DNA from 3 places in the Neorhizobium sp. PAMB6630 genome. Region 2 is predicted to be linked to each of the others. Evidence: predicted binding sites of a transcription regulator. Region 2 holds the regulator's gene; each other region holds the start of a gene.
The links. Region 2 encodes LexA, which represses DNA repair genes until DNA is damaged. Its sites were predicted from a motif close to TGTTCNNNNTGTGTTCNG; they were not measured.

Region 1 (10,159 bases), 160 kb from region 2:
GGTGACATAAACGTCCGGCAGGAAGTGCATCTCGATCTTGATCACGCCATCGCCCTGGCAGGCCTCGCAACGGCCGCCCTTGACGTTGAACGAGAAGCGGCCCGGCTGATACCCGCGGGCTTTTGCCTCCGGAAGGCCGGAAAACCAGTCGCGGATCGGCGTGAAGGCGCCGGTATAGGTGGCGGGGTTCGAGCGCGGCGTGCGCCCGATCGGCGACTGGTCGATATCAATCACCTTGTCGATGAATTCGAAACCGTCGATGCGGTCATGGTCGGCCGGGATTTCGCGGGCCCCCATGACGCGGCGCGCCGCCGCCTTGTACAGCGTCTCGATCAGGAAGGTCGACTTGCCGCCGCCGGATACGCCGGTCACAGCCGTGAAAAGCCCGAGCGGCACGGCGGCCGTGACATTCTTCAGATTGTTGCCACGGGCGCCGAAAACCTTGAGCTCCTTGCCCTTCTTCGGCTTGCGCCGTTCGGCCGGCACGGGCACACCGAGTTCACCGGAGAGATATTTACCCGTCAGCGATTTCGGATGCGCCATCACCTCCTGAGGCGTGCCGGCGGCAATGACCTCGCCGCCATGGATGCCGGCAGCCGGGCCGATATCAACCACGTAATCGGCCGACAGGATCGCGTCCTCGTCATGCTCGACCACCAGCACGGTGTTGCCGATGTCGCGCAGGTGTTTCAGTGTGTCGAGGAGACGGGCATTGTCGCGCTGGTGAAGGCCGATCGACGGTTCGTCCAGCACGTAGAGCACGCCGGTGAGGCCCGAGCCGATCTGCGAGGCGAGCCGGATGCGCTGGCTTTCGCCGCCCGACAGCGTGCCGGAATTGCGCGAGAGGCTCAAATAATCCAGCCCGACGTCGTTCAGGAAACGCAGCCGCTCGCGAATTTCCTTGAGGATGCGCACGGCAATCTCGTTCTGCTTGGCGTTCAGCCGCTCCGGCAGATCCTCAAACCAGTCGCGTGCCACCTTGATCGACATCTGCGTGACTTGACCGATGTGCAGCTTGTCGATCTTGACCGCCAGTGCTTCCGGTTTCAGGCGAAAACCTGAGCAGGCCGGGCAGGGTGCCGCCGACATGTAGCGTTCGATTTCCTCGCGCGCCCAGGCGCTGTCGGTTTCCTTCCAGCGGCGCTCGAGATTGGGCACGATGCCTTCGAAATTCTTCGTCGTTTTGTAGGCGCGTGCGCCGTCGACGTAATGAAACTCGATCTTTTCGTCCGTACCGTGGAGGATCGCGCCCTGCGCCTCTTTGGAAAGCTTTGCCCAGCGGTCCGACAGCTTGAAGCCATAGACCTTGCCAAGGCCTTCGAGCGTCTGGTTGTAGTAGGGCGAGGAGGATTTGGCCCAGGGCGCGATGGCGCCATCCTTCAGCGTGCGCTCCGTCTCCGGGATGATGAGCGCTTCATCGACCTTCTGCTGCGAGCCGAGACCGTCGCAGGTCGGGCAGGCACCGAAGGGATTGTTGAAGGAAAACAACCGCGGCTCGATTTCCGGAATGGTGAAGCCGGAGACGGGGCAGGCGAATTTTTCCGAAAACAACACCCGCTCATGGGTCTCGTTGAGCGACTTGTTGGCGGAACCGCCGGCAGAGGTTTCCTCCGGCGGCAGCGGCTTGTCGGCAAATTCGGCAATCGCCAGACCATCCGCCAGCCGCAGGCAGGTTTCCAGACTGTCGGCGAGACGCGCGCCGATATCGGAGCGCACCACGACACGGTCGACCACCACGTCGATATCGTGCTTGTATTTCTTGTCGAGCGTCGGGGCTTCGGCGATCTCGTAGAAGGTGCCATCCACCTTCACGCGCTGAAAACCCTTCTTCATGAGGTCGGCGAGTTCTTTCTTGTACTCGCCCTTGCGGCCGCGCACGAGGGGCGCCAGGATATAGAGGCGGGTGCCCTCTTCGAAGGCCAGCACCCGGTCCACCATCTGGCTCACCGTCTGGCTTTCGATGGGAAGGCCGGTGGCGGGCGAATAGGGAACGCCGACGCGCGCAAACAGAAGGCGCATGTAATCGTAGATCTCGGTGACGGTGCCAACCGTCGAGCGCGGGTTTTTCGACGTGGTTTTCTGCTCGATGGAAATAGCCGGCGACAGGCCGTCGATCTGGTCGACGTCAGGCTTCTGCATCATTTCCAGGAACTGGCGCGCATAGGCCGAAAGGCTTTCGACATAACGCCGCTGGCCTTCCGCATAGATGGTGTCAAAGGCCAGGGATGATTTTCCCGATCCGGACAGGCCGGTCATCACGATCAGGCTGTTGCGGGGCAGGTCGAGATCGATGCCCTTGAGATTGTGCTCGCGGGCACCGCGAATGGAAATCGTCTTGAGTTCGCTCATCGTGAAAAGGCTCTGTGGGAGGACAAGTCCCTTATCTAGTGATCCATCGGCCGGTGTCGAGGCGAAAGGCGTTGCCGAGTGGCTTTTCGATTCGTGCTACGCATCCGGGCGTTGACAGGATCATAGCGGAATACTAGAACAAAGAAAGAACAAATTTGCTTGTGGATTACCGATCTCCAAAACCCATTCACGACCGGCAATGGGGTAGAGTGGGAAAGGTTTTTAAAATTCGCGTGCCGCATGCGGCAGCAGACAAGGTGAAAAAATGGCTGGCAGCGTCAACAAGGTAATTTTGATCGGCAATCTCGGCGCCGACCCGGAAATCCGTCGGACGCAGGACGGCCGGCCGATTGCCAACCTGCGCATTGCAACGTCTGAAACCTGGCGCGACCGCAACAGCGGCGAGCGCAAGGAAAAGACCGAATGGCACAGCGTGGTGATCTTCAACGAAGGTCTCTGCAAGGTTGCCGAGCAGTACCTGAAAAAGGGTGCAACGGTTTATATCGAAGGCCAGCTGCAGACCCGCAAGTGGCAGGACCAGACCGGCAATGACCGCTACTCCACCGAAATCGTGCTGCAGGGTTTTAACTCCACGCTGACCATGCTGGGTGGTCGTGGTGAAGGCGGCGGCGGGCAGGGCGCTGGCTTTGGCGGCGGTCGTTCTGGCGGCCAGCCGGCTGGCGGTGGTGATTTCGGTGGCGGCTATGGCGACGATTATGATCGCGCGCCGGCATCGTCCAGCCGCGGCGGCCAGCCTTCCGGTGGCGCTGCCGGCGGCGGTTTTGCCCGCGATCTCGACGACGACATCCCGTTCTGATTCTTCTATAGCTATCGTTCAGGATGCGGCCGGCGAAGCGGATGTTTCGCCGGCCGTTTTATCTTCGAGCATGGCGACCAGCGCGTCGGATTGCGAGATGATGCCGGTCAGTCGGTTGCCCTCGCGCACCACCGGCAGATGATGCAGGCCACCTTCGGCAAAGGCGATGATAGCCTCGGCGATGGGCGTGTCTGCCAGCACCGTGCGCACGGGCGCCGTCATGATGTCCTTCACCGTATCGTTCGGCGCCGACGCGCCTGACAGGATCAGGCTCAGCCGTTGTCTGAACGCGATGCGCGGACGCCCCGCCACCCAGCGCGGCTTGTGCAGGAAATCGCTCTGCGTGACGATGCCGATAACTTCTGCCCGGTCGTTGGTCACCGGTAGCGCATGAAACCGGTATCGATGCATCAGGGCATAGGCTTCGCGAAGGCTGGTATCGGGCGCCACCGCCACGACATCGCGTGACATGATGCTGGCGCAGTCGGCATGCTGCGCGCGGCGGCGGTAGGAGCGCAGTTCGGTGCGCCGCAAAATGGTTTCGAGGTCGCCACGGTCGATATCCAGAAACCGGTCATAATCCTTCAGTACCTCGTCCAGATCTTCTGTCAGAAATCCGATGCGCGCGAGCGGCGCCGGATCGGCTGTTGCGCGGGGAAAGGGCTGCAGGCGGTGCGGATAGATGCCTCCGGTCAGACGGTGAAAGACAAGCGCGCTTGCAAGCAGCAGCAGCGAATTGCCAAGAACCGGCCATAACACGAAACCGAACCCGAGATCGTGAACGGCAGCACCGCCAACGACGGCGGTCAGCGCCACGGCGCCGCCCGGAGGATGCAGGCAGCGGCATGCCGTCATCACAGCGATCGCAAGACTGACAGCAAGCGCTGCGGCAAGAACCGGGTCTGCTACCAGAACGGTTGCTGCCACACCCATCAATGCCGAAAGCCCGTTGCCGCCGACCACCGACCAGGGCTGCGCCAGCGGGCTGGAGGGCACGGCAAATAGAAGGACAGCCGAGGCGCCCATGGGGGCAATCAGCGCCGGGGCAGCAAGGCCCAGTTTCAAGGCAAGCAGGCTTACGACAGCCGTCACGGCAATTCCGGCGAGTGCGCCCAACGGTGCGCGGATGCGTTCCTTCAGGCTGAGCGGCGGCGGCGTGGGCAGAAAGCGGCGGAGGTCAACAATGGATTTCATGTCATATGCCTGGGATGCGGAAGAAGGCGGTGTGAAGACCCTTTTTCCGGCAGCAGAGGAAGCAGCAACGCCATGCAGCGCTGCATCGGGAGGGTGTGCGTCGACAAAACCGTCACAGCGCAAAAGCGGATTTGACGCCATCGACGACAAACTGGGCCGAAAGCGCGGCGAGCAGAACGCCGAGGAGACGCGTCAGAAGTGCGCGGCCGGAGACGCCGAGATATTGATCGAGCCGGTCGGCGATCATCAGCGCGATCAGTACCGTTGCCATGGCGATCGCCAGCATCAGGATGAGCAGCGCCCGGTCGAGCGGTTCGGCAAAGGAGCCGGCGAGCAGCACAGTGGCCGAAATGGCGCCGGGGCCGGCAATCAGTGGCAACGCCAGCGGAAAGATGGCGATGTTCTGGATGTGGTCGATGGTGATGGCGGTCTTGGATGTCTCTTCCTTGCGGTCATTGCGCTTCTGGAAAATCATCTCGAAGGCGATCCAGAACAGCAGCAGACCGCCGGAAATGCGAAACGCGCCCATGGAAATGCCGAGCAGCGACAGGATGCCTGCACCGAAGAGGGCAAACACCGCAAGAATAAAAAAGGCGATCACCGAACCGCGCCAAGCCACCTGGCGTCGCTGCGCCCGCGTCAGCCCTGCCGTCAGGCCGAGGAAGATCGGCGCCAGCCCCGGCGGATCAAGGGTGACCAGCAGCGTCGTGAACGCGCTCATGATGGTATCTGCGCTCGCCATCCGTCTTCCCCCTGACGCCGCTTGCGGCGGCCCGTTAACATTGTTAGGACAGTTCTGCGGGCGAGGAAAGTTCCAGATGCACGGTCTTTCGTGCATTTGCCCCGCAAACGTCGCAAAAGCCTGTTCAAAACCTGCCGGTAAATTGGCGTTGAACCGGCCTTTCGGCTATACAGAACCAACTGATTCCGAACAGAGATCGTATCCGATTTGACTGAGCAGAGCACCCCCGGCGGCGGAAAGCTGCCTCCCGGCATCGAACCTATTTCCATCATGGAGGAGATGCAGCGGTCTTATCTCGACTACGCCATGAGCGTTATCGTGAGCCGCGCGCTGCCTGACGTGCGTGACGGTTTGAAGCCGGTCCATCGACGCATCCTTTACGGGATGAATGAACTCGGGCTGGACTGGAACAAGAAATACGTCAAGTCGGCGCGCGTGACCGGTGACGTGATGGGTAAATACCATCCGCACGGCGACTCCGCGATCTATGACGCCTTGGCCCGCATGGCGCAGGATTGGTCTTTGCGCATGCCGCTGATCGATGGTCAGGGCAATTTCGGCTCCATCGATGGCGATCCGCCGGCAGCCCAGCGTTATACCGAGTGCCGCCTGCAGAAGGTGGCGCATGCGCTGCTCGACGATCTCGACAAGGAAACGGTGGATTTCCGCGATAACTACGACGGCACCATGTCGGAGCCGGTCGTTGTTCCCGCAAAGTTCCCGAACCTGCTGGTCAACGGTGCGGGCGGCATTGCCGTCGGCATGGCGACGAACATTCCGCCGCACAACCTGGTGGAAGTGATTGATGGGGTCATCGCCCTCATCGATAATCCGGCCATCGAACTTCCGGAACTGATGCAGATCATTCCCGGCCCGGATTTTCCGACCGGCGCGCTGATCCTTGGCCGTTCCGGTATCCGCTCGGCCTATGAGACCGGCCGCGGGTCTGTCATCATGCGCGGACGCGCCCGTATCGAGCCGATGCGCGGCGACCGCGAGCAGATTATCATCGACGAGGTTCCCTTTCAGGTGAACAAGGCGACGATGATCGAAAAGATCGCCGAACTGGTGCGTGACAAGCGCATCGAGGGCATTTCGGATCTGCGCGACGAAAGCGACCGCCAGGGTTACCGTGTCGTCATCGAGCTGAAGCGCGATGCCAATGCCGATGTGATCCTCAACCAGCTCTATCGTTACACGCCTTTGCAGACCTCGTTCGGCTGTAACATGGTGGCGCTGAACGGCGGCAAGCCGGAACAACTGACGCTGCTCGACATGCTGCGCGCCTTTGCCGTCTTCCGTGAGGAAGTGGTTAGCCGGCGAACGAAGTACCTTCTGCGCAAGGCGCGCGACCGCGCCCATGTGTTGGTCGGCCTTGCGATTTCGGTTGCCAATATCGACGAGATCATCAGCCTCATCCGTCGTGCGCCCGATCCGCAGACGGCGCGCGAGCAGTTGATGACCCGCCGCTGGCCGGCGATGGATGTCGAAGCGCTGATCCGTCTCATCGACGATCCGCGCCATCGCATCAACGAGGACGGCACGTATAACCTCTCGGAAGAGCAGGCGCGCGCCATTCTCGAACTGCGCCTGGCCCGCCTCACGGCGCTCGGTCGTGATGAAATCGGCGACGAACTGAACAAGATCGGTGCCGAAATCAGCGATTACCTCGATATCCTGTCGTCGCGCCTGCGCATCCAGACCATCGTCAAGGACGAACTCATTGCCGTGCGCGACGAGTTCGGCACGCCGCGCCGCACCGTCATCATGGATGGCGGCCCCGACATGGACGACGAGGACCTGATTGCCCGCGAGGACATGGTCGTCACCGTGTCGCATCTGGGTTACATCAAGCGCGTTCCGCTCACCACCTACCGCGCCCAGCGCCGTGGCGGCAAGGGACGTTCGGGTATGGCTACCCGGGATACGGATTTCGTTACCCGGCTATTTGTCGCCAATACCCATACGCCGGTTCTGTTCTTTTCCTCGCGTGGCATCGTCTACAAGGAAAAGGTCTGGCGCCTGCCGATCGGCACGCCGCAATCGCGCGGCAAGGCGCTCATCAACATGCTGCCGCTCGAGCCGGGTGAACGTATCACCACCATCATGCCGCTGCCCGAGGATGAAAAGAGCTGGGAGAACCTCGACGTGATGTTCTCCACGACGCGCGGCACCGTGCGCCGTAACAAGCTGTCGGACTTCATCCAGGTCAACCGCAACGGCAAGATCGCCATGAAGCTCGAGGAAGAGGGCGATGAAATCCTCTCCGTCGAGACCTGTAATGGCGCCGGCGCTGCCGACAACAACGCAGGTGACGACGTGCTGCTGACGACGGCACTTGGTCAGGCCATCCGCTTCCCCGTCGATGAAGTGCGCGTCTTTGCCGGCCGCAATTCCATCGGTGTGCGCGGCATCACCCTTGCATCCGGCGACCGCATTATCTCGATGACCATCGTCGGCCATGTGGATGCTGAACCGTGGGAGCGCGCTGCCTATCTCAAGCGTTCAGCTGCCGAGCGCCGCGCCAGCGGTGTCGACGAGGAGGATATCGCGCTTGTCGGTGAAGAGGTCGGCGAAGTCGGCGAACTCAAGGACGAGCGTTATCAGGAACTGAAGGCACGCGAGCAGTTCGTGCTGACGATTTCTGAAAAGGGTATTGGCAAGCGGTCCTCCACCTATGACTTCCGCACCTCCGGTCGCGGTGGCAAGGGCATCCGCGCCACCGACACCTCCAAGACGGCGGAAATCGGCCAGCTGGTCGCCGCCTTCCCGGTCGAGGTCAAGGACCAGATCATGCTCGTCTCCGATGGCGGCCAGCTGATCCGCGTGCCTGTTGATGGCATCCGCATCGCCAGCCGCGCCACCAAGGGTGTCACCATCTTCTCCACTGCCAAGGATGAGAAGGTTGTGTCCGTGGAGCGCATCAGCGAGCCGGAAGGCGACGAGGATACCGCAGGCCTGCCGGAAGAGGTTCTGGCCGAGACCGGTGATCTCGGGGCAGCTGCACCGTCGCAAGACGGCGCATCCGGCGAAGGCGGCGAGGGGCAGCCCGAGTAAGGCTTCTCTCTCTCTCTCTCTCTGATGACTTTGAAAGGCCGGGTGACTTCATCGCCCGGCCTTTTTGTTGCTCTCAAAGAATGATGGAGAACAGGACTATGCGCAAACGCGTGCATGAAAAAAGCCGGGGCTTTCGCCACCGGCTTTTTTCAGGACCGGGCGAACCCGGCTTGTCAGTCTTGGGATTAAGTTTTTATTCCGGATGGGCGGTTTTGACCTCTCCATCCGTTCTGCAGGCGTTTGCCTTAGAACGCGCTGTGGCGTTTGGCAAAGTCACGCAGGTTGGCGTGCTCACGCCGAAGTTCCGTCACGGTGGAAGTCACAGTTGCCACGAACATGGTGCTGATCAGGCCAGCAAGAACAATCATCGTCACGTACATATGCATTCCTTCCTTGACGGATGAAACTCAGTAGTACGGCTGCTCCACGTAGCTGCCCGTCATCTGAGTATAATTGACTTCATTGACGTTGGACTTCCCCTGATAAAGCGTGACCGTTGCAGTCATCATCACTGCAATCACCGCCGTCCACACCACATTGATCATGGTGATGGTGTCCGGCATGGCCGTCTTTTTCTTGGCAAACATTTCCAACTTCCTTTTCGTTGACCAGAACGCGCATCGCGCTCATGGGTTCCACCCGATTATGAAGAGACCTTAACGTGTGGCCTCTGAAGCCTGCCTGAAGGCGCCGTTCATCTGGCGTTCAGAATTCGTTAAGGTTCGACCCTTGCTGGCGTTGATCGAAAGAACGTCAACCGCAGAATGCGGAAGGGTTTTGCCGGTCATCAGGCTCGCCAGCCTTGTTTTTGTTCATCTTCGGGACGCAACCTTCTGTCGCGCCGTTTGAATGGTGACAGATAATCATAGATCGCCTGAAACGGTCTTGAACGCCGCGTTCATCTGCCGTTCATCCGGGTGGACGCTTGCGAACAGGCGTCTTCCATGACACAAGGCGTCAAATCGCCAGGCGAGGTGCAATGCGGACAGCCTTCTATCCGGGATCTTTCGACCCCATGACGAATGGTCATCTGGATGTTCTCATCCAGGCGCTGAATGTTGCCGATGCGGTCACGGTGGCGATTGGCGTGCATCCGGGCAAGGCGCCGACGTTTAGCTTTGAGGAGAGGGCGGAGCTTATTCGTCTTTCGCTGCAAGAGGTGCTGCCAGAGCGGGCAGCCCAGCTGACCGTGGTGGCCTTCGACGGTCTTGTGGTGGAAGCCGCGCGCCAGAAGGGTGCCACCCTTTTGATCCGCGGGCTGCGCGATGGCAGCGATTTCGATTACGAAATGCAGATGGCGGGGATGAATGCGGCGATGGCGCCTGACATCCAGACCGTTTTCCTGCCGGCCGGCACCGCGTCCCGGCCTATTACGGCCACATTGGTTCGTCAGATCGCGGCCATGGGCGGAGATGTGAAGGCCTTTGTGCCGGCTCCCGTTCTCGATGCCCTTTCCAGGAAGTTCAAGCGCTAAGGCGCCAAGTCCAACACGGAGTTCACCCGATGAAACTTCTCACCCTTGCCTTTGCCGGCGCCATGGCCGCCGTATCCTTTGCCTCGACGGCGCTGGCGGCAGCCGATGATTTCCTCACGATCCAGCTGAAGAGCGGCCCCGTCGTCGTGCAGCTGATGCCGGAGGTCGCGCCCAAGCATGTGGCGCAGATCAAGAAGCTCGCCACGGAAGGCAAATACAACAATGTCGCCTTCCACCGCGTCATCGACGGCTTCATGGCGCAGACCGGCGACGTGCAGTTCGGCAATATGGAAAAGGGTTTTGACGCCCGCCGTGCCGGCACCGGCCAGTCCGATCTGCCCAACATTCCCGCCGAGTTTTCGAAGGTTCCGTTTGAGCGCGGCACCGTCGGCATGGCGCGGTCGCAGGACCCCAATTCCGCCAATTCGCAGTTCTTCATCATGTTCGACCAGGGCTCGTTCCTGAACGGACAATATACCGTCGTCGGTAAGGTCGTGTCGGGCATGGAAAATGTCGACAAGATCAA
Region 2 (10,159 bases):
CATCCACCGCTGCACGGCTGCTGGGGCAGTTGGATGTCGGGCAGGGCGCCGTCAGCGTCGGCGGGCGTATCGTGGCGCTGGAAGGTGTCGAAGGCACCGACCGCATGTTGCAGCGGGTGGCGGAACTGCGCGCGGAGGGCCGCATCTCGGCGCGTCGGCGCGGCGTGCTGGTCAAACTCTGCAAACCGCAGCAGGATGTGCGCGCAGACCTGCCGACCATCGGCCCCTCGACGATCCGTTCGATCATTGTCGCTGGCCTTGCCGGCATTGCTGTGGAGGCGGGACGGGCGCTGGTGCTCGACAAGACCGAGATGCTGTCACTTGCCGATGAGGCCGGCGTTTTTGTCTGCGGCATCGATGCGGGTCTGCCGGGGCAGGGAGTGAGATGAGCATGCGAACACTGAAAGTGGCCGTGGTGGCCGGCGAAGTCTCCGGCGATCTCCTCGGCGGTGACCTGATCGCCCATCTGAAGCGCGCCTATCAAGGCCCGGTCGAACTGGTCGGCGTCGGCGGCGATGCGCTGGAAGCCGAGGGGCTGACCTCGATCTTCGATTTTTCCGATCTGTCGATCATGGGCCTGACGCAGGTGCTGAAACGCCTGCCGCTGATGATAAAGCGCCTGGGTCAGGCCGCCGATGCCATCATCGCGGCCAAACCCGATGTGCTCCTGATCATCGACAGCCCGGATTTCACCCATCGGGTGGCCAAGCGCGTGCGAAAGGCTCTGCCGGACCTGCCCGTGGTGGATTACGTCTGCCCGAGTGTCTGGGCATGGAAGGAATACCGCGCCACGCAGATGCTCGCCTATGTCGATCAGGTGCTCGCCGTGCTGCCCTTCGAGCCGGAAGCCATGCGGCGGCTGGGCGGCCCGAAAACGGATTTCATCGGCCATCGCCTGACGGCAGATGCTAACGTCATGTCTGTGCGCGAACGGCGCCGTCTGCGTGGTCTGGAGAGCACCGAAAGCGGGCAAAAAACCGTGCTTCTGCTGCCCGGGTCCCGCTCCACGGAAATCCGCGCGCTGATGCCGGCGCTGAAAGAAACCGTAGACCTTCTGGCCGCCCGCAACGAAGCCATGCGCTTCGTGCTGCCCACCGTGCCGCGCCAGAAGGCGCTGGTGGAAAGCCTTGTGCAGGACTGGGAGGTGAAACCGGACATCACCGTCGGCGCCAGTGAAAAATGGGCCGCATTTGCCAGCGCCGATGCAGCCATTGCCGCCTCGGGCACCGTGACGCTGGAACTGGCGCTTTGCGGCGTGCCGACCGTCTCCATCTACAAAGGAGATTTCCTGATCCGGATGATGGCCAAGCGCATCAAGGTCTGGTCGGCAGCCCTGCCGAACCTGATTGCCGACCAGCCGGTCATTCCCGAACATATCAACGACATGGTGCGCCCCGGTTATCTCTGCCGCTGGGCCGAATGCCTGTCATCCGACACGCATCAACGCCGCGCCATGCTGGCAGGTTTTGCCATCGTGTGGGATCGGCTTTCCACCAGCGCCCCCCCGGGAGAGGCCGGAGCCGGCCTGGTGCTGGAGGTTCTGGCGCGGCGCGGTCATGCGTCTGGAACAATTGTTCCCTGATGAAACACCATCTGCCAGCGGTTATCGATCCGCTTCCAGATTGAACTTCTGAGGGTTTGGCGCGCCGCCTGCGCCTGCGTCGCCAGTCGGTTGATCCGATAAGTGACCAGCACGACATCGACGCCGAGTTCCTGCACGGCAAAGTCCTGTGCCTGTAACGGCGATCCACCATCCGTCGGGTCTTCCGCAGCAAGAGCCGCCACCGTCATCTGTTTGTCGAAGATCCGTCCCGAACTGCCGAATTCGATGAAATTTTCGGCGAGAAGACCTGCGACCTCGCGCGGGTCGGTTCGGACGTCCGCTCGATGCAGACTGCGCTCGAGGGCAATGATAATCTCCGCTGTCGTCTTCGCCATCAGACTGCCTCTTTTGCCGGCCGCGTCACGGCAACTGTCGAACTTTTAGCGCGTAGTCTCGTGTCAGGCGCCTGTTGAACGCTTCCAGCGCAGCGCCGTCATTTCCAACTTTTCAAGCTCCATCCGATCGCCAATGCGACCGCAAGGATCACGAGAACGCCGATCAGGAAACGGCCGACAAACAAGCCGACACCCGCAGCCGTGGTGATGTGCAGGTCTTGCTTGAACCATCGCACCTGAGCCTGTCCATACCAGAAAATCGCCAGGGCAAAGAGAACGGCGCCGGTGACGAGCCCCGACTGGTGCGGGATGAGCATGAGATCAAGACCGATACCGGCCACCAGAACGAACAGCGCCGCCACATAACATTGGCTGTAGAACGGTGGCCGCAGTGTTGCCCGCGTCAACCGGACTTTCTTGCGTCTCACCAGCGTAACGGCCATGACGAGCGGCAAGACGCTGAAGATCACCCCGCGGGCGATCAGCAGATTGGCAGTGGATGACAAAATCGGCGGAAGCGTCGAATCATCGTAGAGAGACGGAATGGCGTGGGAAATTGTCTGGGCCAACAGGAGCGTCAGCAGCAGGAAAAGCGGTGGGCTTAGCGTATCGTCATACTGGTTCTGCGGCCGGTCTGCCAGTTCCTCATCGGCGTAGCGCATCATGTCAAGCGGCGTGACGAGCGAACGCCACATGGTCAGCGGATAGAAGACGAGCCAGGAGACCACCTCGTAAAGCAGCTCTTCAAGAGACTTCAGCAGCTTCATGAAATCCATGGTCTTCCTCCAATCTCTTGCGTGACCCGCAAAGAGTGAGGGCACGATAGCCGGGCCGGACGAGAGAATCATCCGGATACGAAAAAACCCGCGAAAAACTCGCGGGCTTTGATGGCATGATCTCTGTCCGAAACGCGTCTTAGCGCTTGGAGACCGGCACGTAATCGCGCTGGGCAGCGCCCGTGTACAGCTGACGCGGGCGGCCGATGCGCTGCTGCGGATCTTCGATCATTTCGGCCCACTGGGCAATCCAGCCGACGGTGCGGGCAAGCGCGAAGAGAACCGTGAACATGGTGGTGGGGAAGCCCATCGCCTTCAGCGTGATGCCCGAATAGAAGTCGATATTCGGATAGAGCTTCTTTTCGACAAAGTAGCTATCGGTGAGCGCGATCTTTTCCAGCTCCATGGCAACCTGCAGCAGCGGGTCGTCCTTGTGGCCAAGCTCGTTCAGCACTTCATGCGTCGTCTTCTGCATGATCTTGGCGCGAGGATCGTAGTTCTTGTAGACGCGGTGGCCAAAGCCCATCAGGCGGAACGGATCGTTCTTGTCCTTGGCGCGGGCAATGTATTCCGGAATACGGTCCGGCGTGCCGATTTCCATCAGCATGTTGAGGGCGGCTTCGTTGGCGCCGCCATGAGCCGGGCCCCAGAGGCAGGCAATGCCGGCTGCGATGCAGGCAAACGGGTTTGCGCCCGACGAACCGGCCAGACGCACCGTCGAGGTGGAGGCGTTCTGCTCGTGATCCGCATGCAGGATGAAGATGCGGTCCATGGCGCGCGCCAGAACCGGGTTCACCTTGTACTCTTCACACGGCACGGCAAAACACATGCGCAGGAAATTCGAGGCGTAATCGAGATTGTTCTGCGGATAAACGAAAGGCTGGCCGATATGGTACTTATAGGCCATCGCAGCGATCGTCGGCATCTTGGCGATCATGCGCAGCGACGCGACCATGCGCTGGTGCGGATCGGTGATGTCGGTGGAATCGTGATAGAAGGCCGAAAGTGCGCCAACCGTGCCGACCATGACAGCCATCGGGTGGGCGTCGCGGCGGAAGCCGGTGAAGAAGCGGCTCATCTGCTCATGCACCATGGTGTGATGCGTGACGCGGTGATCGAAATCCTTCTTCTGGGCAGCCGTCGGCAGTTCGCCGTAAAGCAGCAGATAGCAGGTTTCCAGGAAGTCGCCGTGTTCGGCGAGCTGCTCGATCGGGTAACCGCGATGCAAGAGAATGCCTTCGTCGCCATCGATGAAGGTGATCTTGGATTCGCAGGATGCGGTCGAGGTGAAACCCGGGTCGTAGGTGAAGGCGCCGGTGTTCTTGTAGAGTGCGCCGATGTCGATCACATCAGGCCCGATCGTGCCCTTCTTGACCTGCAGGTCGACCGTTTTATCTCCCAATCCCAGATGTGCGCTTGTGTCCGTCATACTGATCCTCCGATGGGCGGAATGGCGCGAAACGCGCCAGATGAGTGAAGCCTCTGAAAGTAGCTATATGATCTAAAGCGTGCTGCCAAGCACTTGAGGCGGGTAATTGTGCAGCGCGAAAGCCACGGCGATAAAGCGGCTTCGCGGCCTGGCAAGACCACATTTTGGCAGTTTGGCGCGATTAAATCGATCCAATCAAGGCGGGCGGTCAACCGAGGCATAATGCTGCGATTGACCGGTTGAGTTAAACAGGTGCAGGTTGTCTTTCGGTTAAAGGGAATGATGCTTTCTCCCGGGAGGATGTGTGGCTGAGGTGGACGTCTCGCCAGGCGAATCATCGCGTGAGGCGATGGCGTTTTCGCGCGGCCTTAGGTTACCCGCAGCCATTTCCCAGCAACTGCCCGCACGCCTTGCCGAGGATAACCGCGACCTCGATGACAGGTTTCTCGACGCACGGGAAAGTGAACATCCTGGCTGGCGCCAAAAGCTCGCAAACCTTGTCGCGGAGGAGGAGGCGCATGGCCGTCTTTTTCTCCTCGTCCCCGTATTTATAGGGCTTGGCGCGATTGTCTGGCTCTCTCTTGCGGGTCCGCCGCCCGCAGGTTTTGGCCTCTCTGCGCTGCCGCTGATCATGACCGCCTTCGTGCTGGGCCGTGCCGGGCGCCGCGCCTTTTCCCTTGCATTCATGATGCCAGGATTGATCTGCGCGGGGGCGGGCCTTGCGCAGATCGAAAGCCTGCGCAATCGAACAACGATCCTCGACACGCCGGTGACCACGCAGATTGAAGGTCTCGTGGAAAAACGCGAGGCGGCAGCCGGCGGGCGCTGGCGTTATACGGTGCGCATTTTGACAACCGCTGACCCCGTCATGCCCGTCCGCCGGAACGCGCCGTTCTGCTTTCCCGCACTGCACACGAAGCCTTTGAGACGGGCACGCGGATTGCCGGCAGGGCACGGCTTTCCCCACCTTCCGGACCGGCTCTGCCCGGGCTCGCTGATTTTGCGTTTTCTGCCTATTTTCAAGGCATCGGCGCTGTCGGCTTTTTCTATGGGGCGCCGCAAAAGGTCGGCATCGGCACGCATGAAAACTGGTCGACCCGCATCCTTGGCAAGCTGTTTGAACTGCGAAGCGAGATCGGAACCCGCATCCGCGCCGTGGTTCCCGGCGATGCCGGGGCTTTCGCCGCCGCCATCGTCACCGACGAGCGCCGCGCCATCTCGGAAAAAACCATCGAGGCGCTGCGGGTCGCGGGGCTTGCGCATATCGTGGCGATCTCCGGGCTTAACATGGCGCTGGCCGCCGGCATCTTTTTTGTCGGCGCACGAATGGTGTTCAGCCTGTTTGCCGGCTTTGCGCAGCGGTTTCCCGTCAAGAAGATCGCAGCCATCGGCGCGCTGGCCATGGTGACGGCCTATTATCTCATTTCCGGTTTCGGTGTTTCGGCCGAGCGCGCCTATGTGATGATGGTGATCATGCTGGCCTCGGTGCTGTTCGACCGTCCGTCGATCAGCCTGCACAATGTGGCGCTCTCGGCGCTCGTCATCCTGGTCCTGACACCCTCGGCGGTGCTGGGGCCCAGTTTCCAGATGTCATTTTCCGCAACGGCCGCACTTGTGGCCGGTTACGCCGCCTGGTCGAGCCTCCATGGCGATCCGCATGATCCGCTTGCCGCGCGACGTCCGGCACTGCTTGCCGCTACAGCCGCTCTATCCAGCATGGTCGCCGGCGTGGTGCTGACCTCGCTCATCGGCGCACTCTCCACCTCGATCTTCTCTGTTTCCCACTTCCACCGCGTCGCCACTTATGGCCTTGCCGGCAATCTCGCGGCCATGCCGATCATATCGCTGATCGTCATGCCCTTCGGCATGCTTGCCATGCTGCTGATGCCGTTCGGGCTGGAGGCGCCGTTCCTGAAACTGATGGGTTTTGGCGTTGAGCTGGTTATCTCCGTTGCCGAGACGGTGGCGGGTTGGGGAGGAGACGCCCCGGTCGGGCGACAGCATGGCTGGTTCCTGCCCATAGCCTCGTTCGGCTTTCTGATTCTGGTCCTCCTGCGCACACGGCTAAAACTGCTCGGCCTGCCGGTCATGGCCGCGGCACTCATTTTGTCGTTCTGGCCTGACGATGCCGCACGGCCAAGCCTGCTGGTTTCGGAAGATGCAAGCCTCGTCGCCCTCATCGACGGACAGACGGCCGCCACCAACCGCAGGACACCGCCCGATTTCATCTATCGCCAGTGGCAGAATGCGCTCATCATCGACAAGACGCTTGCGCCGATCATGCCCCGACGTAACACTGCGGCAAAACCGCAAGACTTGCCCCCCGGCACCTCCAAGAGCGCCCATGCACAGCCCGGCGTCGATGCAGCACACAACCGCCAGACGGGAGCCGATGCAGACACGCCCGAAACAGAGATCGCCACAGACATCCGCGCGGTCGTTCCCGAGGAAGGACACAAGCCAAGCCCATCAGACGCTGACGCGATTCACTTGAACTCTGGCCGAACCGAGACAGGCGTTTCCCCCCGAAAGCCACCAGATCCGCCCTTGACCAAACAGGAGTTGCGAGAGGCTGCCACCGCCATGGACAAAGCCCTGACCAGCGCTCCTCCCGGTCAATTCACCTGCATTGCCGGTCTCGGCTGTTTTGCCCGTTCGCTGGAAAAGGTGCGAATCGCCACCATCGAGGACCCGCGTTATGCGGGAACCGCCTGCGATACGGCCGACGTGGTGATTGCCGCCCGTGCCCGATTCGAAACCTGCCGCTCCGGCGCGCTGATGCTCACTCTGACGACGCTGCGCAAGACAGGAGCCCTCGAAATCCGCTTTGCTGGCAGCACCCGCCTCGCTGACTGGACGGCGAGTGGCGCCAGCATCGGCAACAAACGCCCCTGGAGCATCCACCGAACCTATGATTGGCGGCAGCGCATCTTTGACGAGACGCTGCCGCAACCGGTTGTCGAACTGCTCAGTGATAGCGGCGGATGAGACCGACGAGCTTGCCCTGAATTTTCACCCGGTCCGGCCCGAAGATGCGGGTCTCGTAAGCGGGGTTCGCCGCTTCAAGCGCAATCGAGGCGCCCTTGCGGCGAAAACGCTTCAACGTCGCTTCCTCGTCATCGACAAGCGCCACGACGATATCACCGGGCGTGGCCGTGCTGCCATTGCGGATGATCACCGTGTCGCCATCCATGATGCCGGCTTCGATCATTGAATCGCCCTTTACCTCCAGCGCGTAATGCTCGCCGGTGCCCAGCATCTCAATCGGCACGCTGATGGCATGGGTATTGTTCTGGATAGCCGAAATCGGCACGCCGGCAGCAATACGTCCCATGACGGGAACGGTGGCAGAGCCGGTATATTCTTCGACAGCCGGAGCTGGCGGGGCAGGGCGTGTGGCCGGCGGCTTGCCGAGGCTGCCTTCGATGACGCTGGGCGAAAACCCGCGACGCGGCTGGGCCGGCGGCGAATAGGATTCCGGCAGCTTGATCACCTCAAGCGCCCGCGCCCGGTTCGGCAGCCGTCGAATGAAGCCACGCTCCTCAAGCGCGGTAATCAGGCGGTGGATGCCTGATTTCGACGCCAGATCGAGGGCATCCTTCATCTCGTCGAAGGAGGGCGGTACACCGGATTCCTTCATCCGTTCGTGAATAAACAGGAGCAGTTCCTGCTGTTTGCGTGTGAGCATGAAGACAACCTCGAAGTGGAAACAAATCCAGAACAGACACTATATGTTCCATATGTGTTCCGCAAGCCCTCAAAAGCCGGGGATAAAACACCGATTGCTGAGAGCGTGCGGGATATTCAAGCGCTTATCCGGCGCTACACTGCGGCCCGCATCGTCCAAGGAGAGAATCATGGCCCGCCCGCTTGATCATATTGTCATGCCCGTCCGCACACTTGCGGTGGCGCGCCAGCGGCTGGGGACGCTCGGCTTCACCGTGGCGCCGGATGCGCAGCATCCGTTTGGGACGCAGAATGCCTGCGTGTTTCTCTCCGATGGTCTGTATCTGGAGCCATTGGCGATCCGTGACCGTGCTGCTGTCGAACGCACGGCAGGAGAGGGCAATGTGTTTACCGGGCGAGATCTCGCCTTCCGTGCCGCCTGCGGGGACGATGGATTTTCTGGTCTGGTGGTTGCTTCGCCGGATGCCGATGGAGACCACGCGCGGTTTGTCGCAGCGGGTCTCTCCGCCGGCGAGATCCTTGAATTTTCCCGGGCGGCGCTGACGGCGGACGGACATGAGGTGATCGCGCGCTTCAGGCTGGCCTTCGCCGAAAGCGGATCTCCCGAATTTATCCTGTTCGCCTGCGAGCGGCTTAATCCCTTGCCGGCCGACCGGGCGCATCTGGAGCGGCATCAAAACGGTGTCGTTGGATTACGCGGCGTGTGGCTTGCCGCAGATGATACGACCGCTGCGCTGCCGGTTCTTGAGACGGTATTGGAAACCAAAGCCGTCACGGATGCCTCGGGTCATGTCTTTCAGGCGCCGAATGGACATGTTGTGCTGTCGTCGCGGCAGGGAGTTGCGGACGAACTCGGCATTGATCTGTCCCCGTCAGCCGGCGGGCTTTGTGGTGCCGCGGTGGTGTTTGCCACACCGGATCTTGCCGTGACAGCAGATTGCCTTGCTGCTAATGACGTGGCCTTTAAGAAAAGAGGCACGCGCATCGTCGTTGCCGCAGCCCCCGGTCAGGGCGCTGCTTTCGTGTTTGAGGAGTGATCATGGCCGTCACAGCCAATGCAGAGGTATCCGTCGGCGAGGGTTCGGCCCGCGTCGTTTTTTCAAACACCGGCCGCCTGTCGCTGATCGCCGGCCCCTGCCAGATGGAAAGCCGCGACCACGCCTTTATGATGGCCGGCGCCGTCAAGGAAATCTGCGATGATCTTGGCATCGGTCTTGTCTACAAATCCTCTTTCGACAAGGCGAACCGCACCTCGATTGCGGGCAAGCGCGGCATCGGGCTCGAGACGGCCATGGAGATCTTTTCTGATCTGAAGGCCGAGTTCGGCTTTCCGGTGCTGACCGATATTCACACGGAAGAACAATGCGCCGTGGTGGCTGAGACGGTGGATATCCTGCAGATCCCTGCATTCCTCTGCCGGCAGACGGATCTTCTAATTGCGGCGGCAAAAACGGGGCGCGTCATCAACGTCAAGAAGGGCCAGTTCCTGGCCCCCTGGGACATGAAGAACGTGCTGGCGAAGTTCACCGAAAGCGACAATCCCAATGTGCTTCTGTGCGAGCGCGGGGCGTCGTTCGGGTATAACACGCTTGTGTCCGACATGCGCTCGCTGCCGATCATGGCGTCGCTCGGCGCTCCGGTGATTTTCGATGCAACCCATTCGGTGCAGCAGCCGGGCGGGCAGGGCGGCTCGACCGGCGGACAGCGGGAATTCGTCGAAACGCTGGCCCGCGCCGCCGTTGCCGTCGGCGTGGCCGGTGTCTTCATCGAAACGCATGAAGATCCCGACAACGCCCCCTCCGATGGGCCGAACATGGTGCATCTCAAAAGCCTGAAGGGCCTGTTGGAAAAGCTGCTGGCGTTTGACGCCGTCGCCAAGTCCTGAAGCGGTATTTTGCTGAACGAACAAGGGGCGGTCTCAGAGCCGCTCCTTGTTGAGTATGCCGATATCTGGCCCGGTTGTGCCTTAAGACCCCATCCGGTAACGGCTTGCCTTTTGCTGGCCGACCGTAAACCGGGATAGATGCTGCCCAAGCGTTGCGGTATGGCCGTTGAGATCGCCGCAGGCCGCACTTGTCTCCTCAGCCATCGAAGCATTGCGCTGGGTCACCTGGTCCATCCGGTTCACCGCCTCGCTGACCTCCGCCAGCGCATGGGACTGTTCACCGGCTGCCGACACGATGGCCGCGATGAGGTCGTTCACCGCCTGCACCTGCCGTTCGATATCTTCGAGCGAAAGGCCGGTGCGATTGACAAGGGCGACGCCGGCGCCCACCTGCTTCGACGAGGTGTCGATCAACTGGCGAATTTCTCGCGAGGCGCTGGCGGA
Region 3 (10,159 bases), 490 kb from region 2:
GCGACGCTTGCCATTGCCGGTCGCCCCTGGGGCATCACGTCGGCCTTTGCGCTCTGGGGCGCCAAGGGCGCGCAACTGATCGGCATCGATGTGGCGCAATGGGCCTACTGGCAGACGCCGGGCAATGCCAAGGCGCTGGCATCCAGCGTGTTTGCCGATGTCACCTCGGTCATGGATTTCGGCATTATCGCCGGCGCCATGCTGGCGGCAGCGCTTGCCGGCAAGTTTGCCCCCTCGCTGGATATTCCGCTGCGCTCGGTCCTTGCCGCAGTGGTGGGTGGTCTGCTGCTCGGATACGGCGCGCGAATCGCTTACGGATGTAATATCGGCGCCTACTTTTCCGGGATCGCCTCGGGCAGCCTGCACGGTTATCTCTGGGCGATTGCTGCTTTTGCCGGAAATGTGATCGGGGTTCGTTTACGTCCGTGGTTCTTTTTCGAACGCGTAAAAGTGCGTGGTAACGATGGATAAACCATAGAATTTCTACCGGAAATTGCGAAGGCGCGGCAAATCTGAGGCTTTGCCGCGCCTTTGTCGCATTTTCGCTAAACTTCCGGCCGTATCCGTTTATAATGGCCTTCGTACTGAAGAGGGGGCCACGTAAACACATTGGTTACCATAATTCGTCATCCTGATCGCTGTTCGGAAGAGACCGTGGGCCTGCGCCACAGGTCCGGTGTTGGTCTCTCCTTTTGTGTGCGGTGTTTTGTGCCGTGTGTTCGAGTAGCGGTAAAAGGGTGAAGCGTATCATGGCACTGGCTTTTGCGACGGAGCGATCTGTCCCACGAACCTCACGATATCAAGCCAAGACGCCCGCCTCGCGCGGTCTGATGAAATATACGATGCTGGTGGGCACCGGCCTTGCCGTCGGTGCCTGGATGATCGCAGCCTTGGCGACCGTGCACAGCATGGCCTCCATCCAGCCTTCGAATTTCAGCTATCAACTGCGCGCGTCCCTTGACCTGAAGCCGCTCGCTGCGCCGGTCTCGGACGAGCGCGTGATTCGCGTTGCGAAATTTTCACGCCTCTCATCCGGCGCAACACCGAAGGCCGCCCGGCTGGAGGATGCGCATTTTGCCCATCTCACAGCCACGCGGGCCGCAGCCGATAACGTCAAGGACAGCCTTTCGGTTGCATTGGCGGCGGCGGAAGATGCCAAGAAATTTGCAAGCCTTGCCGAAAAGCGCCCTGAAGGGGAGGCGGTGAAAACCGCGCTTGCTTCGGCGCTCGAAAACACCGTGCTGATCGCACCGCCCACCGAAACAGCCTGGGATGCTTCGCCCGCCGGCAATGCTGAAGGCGGCGAAGTGGAAGTGGCTGACCTGCAGAGCCCGGCGGAACTTGCCGTGGCTCAGGCAATCGGCCCGGATGAGGACGACAGCCTGCCGATGGCAGGTCCGCTGCCTGTCGGCCGGCCGCCGGCCAATGCGCTGGCGCTTGCGATGGCCAAGCCGGCAGAGCGTGCTGTCGTCAAGCCCGGCCGCACCGGCGCTCCGCAGGAGGCCGAAGAGGAAGAGCAGGAAGCCCCGCAGGCACTCGCCTTCGCACGGCCTGAAAACCCGATGAAGAGCATAACGCCGGCCGTGCCGTGGCCCGACCGCGGCGGCTCCAAGATTGCCGTTTATGACATCACGAACGGCGTCGTTCACATGCCGAACGGCGAAAAGCTCGAAGCCCATTCCGGCATCGGCGAGATGCGCGACAACCCGAAATTCACCCATGTGAAGATGCGCGGCCCGACACCGCCCGGCACATACAAGCTCTCCATGCGCGAGCAGCTGTTCCACGGCGTGGCTGCGATCCGCCTGACGCCGACCGATGGCGTGGCACCGCTCGGCCGCACCGGTCTTCTCGCTCATAGCTACCTTCTGCGCACACGCGGCGATTCGCACGGCTGCGTCGCCTTTGCCGATTACAACCGGTTCCTCAAAGCCTTCCAGCGCGGCGAAATCACCCACATGATCATCGTCGACCGCCACAACGGCAGCATCCCGGCAACCGCTATGCGCAAGATCAACCCGCGCGGCGCACCGCCATCGACGGATGGCGGAGCGGATGGTGAGGCCCGCCGCACGCTGGTCGATTACCTTAAAAACGACGGCTGATCCTTATCTCCTGTTTTCACGAAAAATGCCGCAGGCCCGCAAGAGCCTGCGGCATTTTCGTGTGGAGCTGATGCCGTCGCGAGCGCTGTTCAACCGAGAAGATCGTCGGCAATCCGCTTGAAGATGCGGGCGCCGATCGGAATCAGCGCGTCAGGAAAATCATAGGTCGGGTTATGCAGGGCCGGATGGTTTTCACCGGCACCGAGAAAGAACATCGCCGATTTCGACACATCCGCAAACCGGCCGAAATCCTCCGAAGCCCGAAATGTCTCGCCTGCCTCATGCGGCAGATTTTCCGCATCGAGCGCCGCGCGGATCATCTCGACGGCGTCTGCATCGTTCATGCAGTGGCGAAATTCATCGTGATAGCTGAAGGAGACGGCAAGGCCATGCGCGTTGGCCGCCTGCGTCGCCAGCGCCTCGGCCTTTTCCCGCACGTCCGCCATCGCATCGTCGTTCACCGTGCGCAGCGTTACCCAAAGCTCGGCAGAACCCGGCGCGATGCCGAAGGCGGGTTCGCCAACCGATACATGCGTAACGGTTGCCAGAACAAGATCGCCATCGCGGATATCGCCCTTGCGCAGGTCCGTCAGCGCCGGAATGAGGCTCGCGACGGCCGGGGCCGGCGAGACACCGGTTTCCGGCATGGAGGCATGCGCCGTCTTGCCGGTAAAACTGATCTTTAGCCCGCAGGAGGCGCAATTGGCCGCACCCGCCCGGATCCAGCTTTTGCCGAAGGGGATGCCCGGCATGTTGTGCAGCGAAAACGTATAGTCCGGTGTGAGGTTTTTGAATTTTTCGTCCGCCAGAACGGTCGCGGCACCCGCTCCGGTTTCCTCCGCCGGCTGGAACAGCAGGATCATGCGGCCGGAGGCCGGGCGTTTTTTTGAGAAGGAAACGGCAAGCGCTGCAAGCGTTGCCATATGCCCGTCATGGCCGCACATGTGGCCCTTGCCGGCTATCTTGGAGCGATGCGGCAGGTCACTCGACAATTCCGCGATGGGAAGCGCATCCAGTTCGGCGCGAAACATCACGTTTGGGCCGGCCGCGGCCCCTTTGTAAACAGCAGCAACGCCCGTTCCGCCAAGCCCGGTGAAAATCTCGTCCGGCGACACGCCCTCCAGAAACCGCACTACCTCCGCCGCCGTCTCATGCTCCTCGCCAGAGACTTCCGGCATGGCATGGAGATGCTGGCGCCATTTGGCAAGCTCCACAAAATCGCTTTCGACAAGGTTCATGCGGGCGGTCCTTTTCTGCCAGTTCGGGGGAAGCGAGGGAGGGTTAGCTGACCTTCTCCACAAACCCATCCAGCACGCGCTTCTGGCCGGCCTTGTCGAAATCGATGGTCAGCTTGTTGCCTTCGATGCAGGCGACGTGGCCGTTGCCGAATTTTATGTGGAAGACGCGGTCGCCGACCGTAAACTTTGACGGCGTGGTGGCGACCGATTTGGCCACCAGTTCGCCATCGATGGTGCGTGCCTTCGGGCCGCTTTCGCCGTAGCCGATGCGCTCCACCGCATGGCCGGAGCGGCTGCCCCAGTTGTCGCGGGTGGCATCGGTCTTGTTGGCCTGGGCGCGTTTCCAGCCGGGTGTCGAGTAGGAATTCTGGAAGGGTTCGGCCTTGTCGAAGCGCGATTGGCCATAACCGCCGCGCCCGCCATAACCGCCGTAACCGGTATCGGCGGCGGCAGCGACGTCCACGTGGGCTGCCGGCAGTTCATCGAGGAAGCGCGAGGGCATGGTGGATTGCCAGAGCCCGTGGATGCGCCGGTTGGAAACGAACCAGATGTGGCAGCGGCGTTTTGCGCGGGTGATGCCGACATAGGCAAGGCGGCGTTCTTCCTCCAGCCCTGAGCGGCCGCCTTCATCCAGCGCGCGCTGGTGCGGAAACAGGCCTTCTTCCCAGCCGGGCAGGATCACGGTTTCGAATTCCAGCCCCTTGGCCGAATGCAGCGTCATGATCGAGACGGCATCGAGGTTTTCGTTCTGCTCGACATCCATTACCAGCGAGACATGCTCGAGGAAGCCGCGCATGCTCTCGAACGCCTCCATCGAGCGGATGAGTTCCTTCAGGTTGTCGAGGCGGCCGGGGCCTTCGGCGGATTTGTCGTTTTTCCACATGTCGGTATAGCCCGACTCTTCGAGGATCTGCTCGGCAAGCTCGGTATGCGGCGTGTTTTCCAGCCGCTCGCTCCAGCGGGCAAAGCTCTGCACCACGTCGAACAGCGCCTTGCGGGCCTTCGGCTTCAATTCGTCCGTCTCGATGATATCGCCAGCGGCAGACAGCATCGGAATGTCGCGGGCGCGGGCATAATCATGCAGGTTGCGCACCGTCGTATCACCCAAGCCGCGTTTAGGCGTGTTGATGATGCGCTCGAAGGCGAGATCGTCGGCCGGCTGGCAGACGAGGCGGAAGTAGGCCATCGCATCGCGGATTTCGAGCCGCTCGTAAAAGCGCGGGCCGCCGATGACGCGGTAGTTGAGGCCAAGCGTCACGAAGCGGTCTTCGAATTCGCGCATCTGGAAAGAGGCGCGCACGAGGATGGCAATGTTGTTCAGCGCATGACCGGAGCGTTGCAGCTGTTCGATCTCTTCGCCGACGGCACGCGCCTCCTCTTCCGAATCCCAGGCGGCGTGGACGATCACCTTTTCGTCATCGGGATCGGTGCGCTCGGTAAACAGCGTCTTGCCGAGGCGGCCTTCATTATGGGCAATCAGATGGCCGGCAGCGCCCAGAATATGTTCGGTCGAGCGGTAATTGCGCTCGAGACGGATGACCTTGGCGCCGAGGAAATCTTTCTCGAAGCGCAGGATATTATCCACCTCCGCGCCGCGCCAGCCATAGATCGACTGGTCGTCATCGCCGACGCAGCAGACGTTTTGCGGCACGTCTTTCGGGCGTTGGGCGAGAAGCCTCAGCCACATATACTGCGCGGTATTGGTGTCCTGATACTCGTCCACCAGGATGTAGCGGAATTTCTGGTGGTACTCGCGCAGGATATCCGGGTTGCGGCGAAAAATGTCGATCGGGTGCAGCAGAAGATCGCCGAAATCGCAGGCATTCAGCGTCTTCAACCGGCCCTGATAGGCGGCGTAAAGCTCGCGGCCCTTGCCATTGGCAAAGGCGCGCGCATCGCCCTCGGGAATGTCTTTTGGCGTCAGGCCTTTGTTCTTCCAGGTGTCGATCATGCCGGCGAACTGGCGAGCCGGCCAGCGCTTGTCATCCAGACCTTCGGCCTGGATCAGTTGCTTGATCAGCCGGATCACGTCATCGGTGTCGAGAATGGAGAAATCGGAGCGAAGACCGGCGAGTTCCGCATGGCGTCGCAGGATCTTGACGCCGATGGAGTGGAAGGTGCCGAGCCACGGCATGCCCTCGACGGCGCCACCGACGAGAACGCCAATGCGCTCCTTCATCTCGCGCGCTGCCTTGTTGGTGAAGGTGACGGCCAAGATCTGGCTCGGATAGGCGCGGTTGGTCGCCAGAATATGGGCGATGCGGGTGGTCAGCACCCGCGTCTTGCCGGTGCCGGCGCCGGCGAGCACCAGAACCGGGCCATCCATGCTTTCCACGGCGTCGCGCTGTTCCGGGTTGAGGCCGGAGAGATAGTCGGGCATCCGGTGCTGGTCACGCGCGGCCATGGCGCGGGCGGCAAGGCCAAGCCCACCCGGCGCCGGTGTTGCTGCTCCGGCAGGCGGTGCGGCAGGTTTCTGGCGTGGCGTGTGATCCGGCTCTTCGTCGAAGAACGGAATATCGTCAAAACTGTTCGTCATCAGGCCAATCTAATGATTTGCGAAGAACATGGCCATAGAGCATGTTCTGCTTTTATTCCAGCCTGCCGCCTCAGCGATGGAGAAAAGCCGGGCAGATCGGCAGGTTTTCAACCGGTTAGCCCCTCAAGGCATTTGACGAAGCGCCGTTCACGCCAGCGTGAAAATCCGTTAGGTTACAATTCGGCAAGGTTGGCAATCTGGCATTGCTTAAGTCCTTGCTAAACGTGATACTTTGACTTGTACGATCTCATCCTCCCCATCGGAGTGCCGAATGCGCATCTGGAAGCAATTGCTCCTCAGTCTCGTCATGCTGTTTGCAGGTCTCTGTCTATGGCTGTTCGTCAGTCCAGATGCCGGGCATGCGCTTGTGCGTATGGGCGTTCCGCAACAGGCCGTGGCGTTTGTCCAGCCCGGAGTGTCCGGAAATGGCAGCAACAATGGCGGTTCCGATTCGGGCGCGCAGCCGGCAAGGGCCGGTGGCCAAGGTGGTCAGGCAGGGCAGGGCGGCAGGGGCCCGGGTGGTCAGCGTGCGCCGCTGGTCGTCACCCGTACCGTTGTGATGGACAAGGTCAACGACCGTTTGAACGCCATCGGAAGCGGCACCGCCATCCAGTCTGTCGTTGTTATGCCGCAGGCGAGCGGCACAATTGATGAGATCCTTGTCGCCTCCGGCCAGAAGGTCAAAAAGGGCGAGGTTCTGGCGCGTCTCGATGACGAAGAACAGAAGATCGAACTGGACAAGGCTCGCGTCTCGCTGCGCAGTGCGGTTGAAAAATCCAGCTCCTATCGCAACCTGCAATCGGTCGCCCGGCTTGACGTGCTCGATGCGCAGATTGCCGAGGAATCGGCAAAGCTTGCCGTCAGCACTGCCGAATTCAACCTGCGCCGCCGCGATATCGTCGCGCCCATCGACGGGATTGCGGGCATCATTGCCATCAATGTCGGTGACAACGTCACCACCCAGGCCAGCATTGTGACGCTGGACGACCGTTCGGAAATCCTGGTGGATTTCTGGGCACCGGAGCGCTTCGTCACGGCCATCACGCCGGGCATGGCGGTGGAAGCAACCTCGATCAGCCGTCCCGGACAGGTGTTTTCCGGCAAGGTGGAAAGCATCGATAACCGCGTGGATGCGGCAAGCCGCACCATTCGCGTGCGTGCCCGCATCGATAACCAGACTGATGTGCTGCGGGCCGGCATGTCCTTTGCCGTCTCGATGCGCTTTGAGGGTGAAACCTTCCCGGCCGTCGATCCGCTTTCGGTGCAATGGGATGCCGAAGGCGCCTATGTCTGGAAGATCGAGGCCGACAAGGCTGCCAAGGTGCGTGTTGCCATCATCCAGCGCAATCCTGATATGGTGCTGGTGAATGCGGATCTGAAACCGGAAGACAGGATCGTCATCGAAGGCCTGCAGCGCGTGCGCGAAGGCCAGCCGGTGCGGCTGCAGGGGGCTGGTGAGAAGCCGGCGGAGGTGGCGCGTCAATGAGCGATAATTCAGACCTGAAGATCGAGGATTCCAAGGCCACCTTCACGGCGCTTTTCGTGCGCCGTCCCATTCTGGCCGCCGTCATCAACACGCTGATCGTTGTGGCCGGCCTTGCCGCACTCGTGGGCGTTGAGGTGCGCGAACTGCCCGATGTCGACCAGCCGGTGATTACCGTGCGCACGACCTATGATGGCGCCGCCCCGCAGACGGTGGACCAGGAACTGACCCAGGTCATCGAAGGGGCCGTGGCGCGCGTCTCCGGCCTCAAGGGTCTGTCGTCGGAATCGCAGTTCGGTGCCAGCCGCGTCACCATGGAATTTAACGATACGGTGGATCTGGCTGTTGCCGCAAACGACGTGCGCGATGCCATCGGCCGCATTTCCGATCAGCTGCCGGAAAGCGCCGACGATCCGCGCATCGTCAAGGCCGATTCCGATTCGCAGCCGATCATGCGCCTTGCCGTCACCTCCTCCTCGCTCTCCATGGAAGACCTGACGCTTCTCGTCGACAACGAAATCAGCGACCGGCTGGCGGCCGTGGAAGGCGTGGCCGACGTCGAGCTTTACGGCGACCAGGAGAAGATCTTTCGTGTCGATATCAATCAGGCAGCGCTTGCAAGCCGCGGGCTGACGGTGGCGGATGTGTCGGGTGCGCTTTCCAGTGCAGCACTCGACGTGCCGGCAGGATCGCTCACCAGCCGCACGCAGGATATCGTTGTGCGCGCCACGGCAAACCTGTCGACGCCGGCCGATTTTGAAAACGTGCTGATCAAGGACAATATCCGCCTGCGCGACGTGGCAAGCGTCACGCTCGGTCCGGATGACGGCACCACGACACTGCGCTCGAACGGCGTGCAGGGCGTGGGTCTTGGCATCATCCGCCAGGCCCAGTCGAATACGCTCAACATTTCGACAGGCGTTGCGGCCGCCGTCGCCTCTCTGCAGGCGGCAATGCCGGAGGGCACCCGTATCGTCATCACCTCCGATGATGCCACCTTCATTCGCGGCGCGCTGCACGAGGTGGAACTGGCGCTCGGCCTTTCGGCGCTGATCGTGGTGGCCGTGCTTTACCTCTTCCTGCGGGACTGGCGCGCCACGCTCATTCCGGCACTGACCATGCCCGTTGCCCTCATCGGCACGCTGTCGGCCATCTATCTCGTTGGCTTTTCCATCAACATCCTGACGCTTCTCGCCATCGTTCTCGCAACCGGTCTTGTGGTGGACGATGCGATCGTGGTGCTGGAAAACATCGTGCGGCGGCGAACGCAGGGGTTGGGCCCACGCGCTGCCGCCATTCTCGGTACGCAGGAAGTGTTTTTTGCGGTTCTCGCAACAACCGCCACCCTTGCCGCCGTCTTCATCCCGCTCTCCTTCCTGCCAGGCCAGCTCGGTGGCCTGTTCCGCGAATTCGGTTTCGTGCTGGCGCTTGCCGTCGGCCTCTCGTCGATCACCGCGCTGACCCTTTGCCCGATGCTGGCCTCGCGCATGCTGACAAAACCGATGGTGGAGCCGAAGGGTCTGCTGGCCGGTTTCGGCAACCTGTTTGCCGCCACCTATGCCCGCACATTGCAATTCTGCATGAATGCACCTGTTGTGGTCATTGCCGTCTGCGCCGTCATCATGGGCGCCGCCTATGTCGCCTTCGGACTGGTCACCAGCGAGCTGACACCGCGCGAGGATCGCTCGATGGTGATGATGCGCGCTACGGCACCGCAAGGGGTCAGTCTTGAATATACGCAGGACCAGTTGCAGCGGGTGGAGGAAAACCTGCAGCCGCTGATCGATTCCGGCGAAATCCGTAATCTGTTTTCGATTTCCGGCATGGGTGGCTCCTCCAACACCGGCTTTATGGTGATGACGCTGGCGCCGTGGGAAGAGCGCACCCGCAGCCAGGATGAGATTGCAAGCGACATCAATGCGGCGGCAGCCCGCGTTCCGGCGCTTCGCGGTTTTGCCATCCAGTCGAACAGCCTGCGCATTCGTGGCGCCGGCAGCGGTTTGCAGGTGGCGCTGGTCGGTGCCGATCATGCAAGCCTCACCCAGGCGGCGCTGCAGCTGGTGCAGGCCATGGAGAAAAGCCCGTCCTTCGTCACCCCGCGGCTCGACAACGAGCCGACGCAGGCGCAGCTGTCTGTCTCCATCGACCGCGAGCGCGCGTCCGATCTCGGCATCGATATCACCGGGCTTTCCAATTCCATGCAGGCGCTGCTCGAAGGACGCTCCATCGTCGATGTCTTCGTCGATGGCGAGGCGCTGCCGGTGAAACTCATCTCCTCCATGCAGCCGATCAACGATCCGACCGATCTGGAAAACGTTTTCCTGCGCACGGGCGACGGCAAGGTCGTGCCGATGTCGACCATCGCGACCTTGAAGGAAGGAGCGGTCTCGCCGCGTCTCAACCGCGAACAGCAGATGGCGTCCGTGTCGCTCTCGGCAAGCCTCGGCGATGGCGTGTCTCTCGGTGCAGCCCTTGAGGAAGTGACAAGGCTTGCCCAGCCGCTGCTGCCGAACGGTTCTCGCCTTATGCCTTTGGCGGAAGCTAAGACGTTGGGTGAAAACGCCAATGGCATGGCCATCACCTTCGGTTTTGCCATCGCCATCATCTTCCTGGTGCTGGCAGCGCAATTTGAAAGCGTGCTGTCGGCACTGATCATCATGACGACGGTGCCGCTCGGCTTGGCTTGCGCCGTCTTTGCGCTTGTGATCACGGGCTCGACGCTCAACGTCTATAGCCAGATCGGCCTTGTGCTTCTCGTCGGCGTGATGGCGAAGAACGGCATTCTCATCGTCGAATT

Region 1: uvrA (excinuclease ABC subunit UvrA) is a predicted target of LexA. The motif match lies at 2,484-2,501, and genes of this name have one in related genera.
Region 3: AC4CWF_RS07175 (ATP-dependent helicase) is a predicted target of LexA. The motif match lies at 5,922-5,939, and genes of this name have one in related genera.

Annotation. Positions count from the first base shown of each region.
Region 1 is NZ_CM177836.1:2,162,087-2,172,245, reverse strand. Features, by position in the region: gene uvrA (excinuclease ABC subunit UvrA) at 1-2,349, opposite strand, end outside; gene AC4CWF_RS10265 (single-stranded DNA-binding protein) at 2,615-3,166, shown strand; gene AC4CWF_RS10260 (HPP family protein) at 3,185-4,360, opposite strand; gene AC4CWF_RS10255 (MarC family protein) at 4,473-5,102, opposite strand; gene gyrA (DNA gyrase subunit A) at 5,310-8,159, shown strand; gene AC4CWF_RS10245 (hypothetical protein) at 8,258-8,563, shown strand; gene AC4CWF_RS10240 (hypothetical protein) at 8,567-8,746, opposite strand; gene coaD (pantetheine-phosphate adenylyltransferase) at 9,139-9,633, shown strand; gene AC4CWF_RS10230 (peptidylprolyl isomerase) at 9,663-10,159, shown strand, end outside.
Region 2 is NZ_CM177836.1:1,997,493-2,007,651, forward strand. Features, by position in the region: gene AC4CWF_RS09400 (LpxI family protein) at 1-389, shown strand, start outside; gene lpxB (lipid-A-disaccharide synthase) at 386-1,582, shown strand; gene AC4CWF_RS09410 (nuclear transport factor 2 family protein) at 1,555-1,938, opposite strand; gene AC4CWF_RS09415 (permease) at 2,037-2,714, opposite strand; gene gltA (citrate synthase) at 2,854-4,143, opposite strand; gene AC4CWF_RS09425 (ComEC/Rec2 family competence protein) at 5,299-7,131, shown strand; gene lexA (transcriptional repressor LexA) at 7,112-7,831, opposite strand; gene AC4CWF_RS09435 (VOC family protein) at 8,001-8,867, shown strand; gene kdsA (3-deoxy-8-phosphooctulonate synthase) at 8,870-9,715, shown strand; gene AC4CWF_RS09445 (methyl-accepting chemotaxis protein) at 9,797-10,159, opposite strand, start outside.
Region 3 is NZ_CM177836.1:1,509,509-1,519,667, forward strand. Features, by position in the region: gene AC4CWF_RS07160 (YeeE/YedE family protein) at 1-471, shown strand, start outside; gene AC4CWF_RS07165 (DUF2778 domain-containing protein) at 831-2,105, shown strand; gene AC4CWF_RS07170 (amidohydrolase) at 2,195-3,343, opposite strand; gene AC4CWF_RS07175 (ATP-dependent helicase) at 3,387-5,879, opposite strand; gene AC4CWF_RS07180 (efflux RND transporter periplasmic adaptor subunit) at 6,151-7,365, shown strand; gene AC4CWF_RS07185 (efflux RND transporter permease subunit) at 7,362-10,159, shown strand, end outside.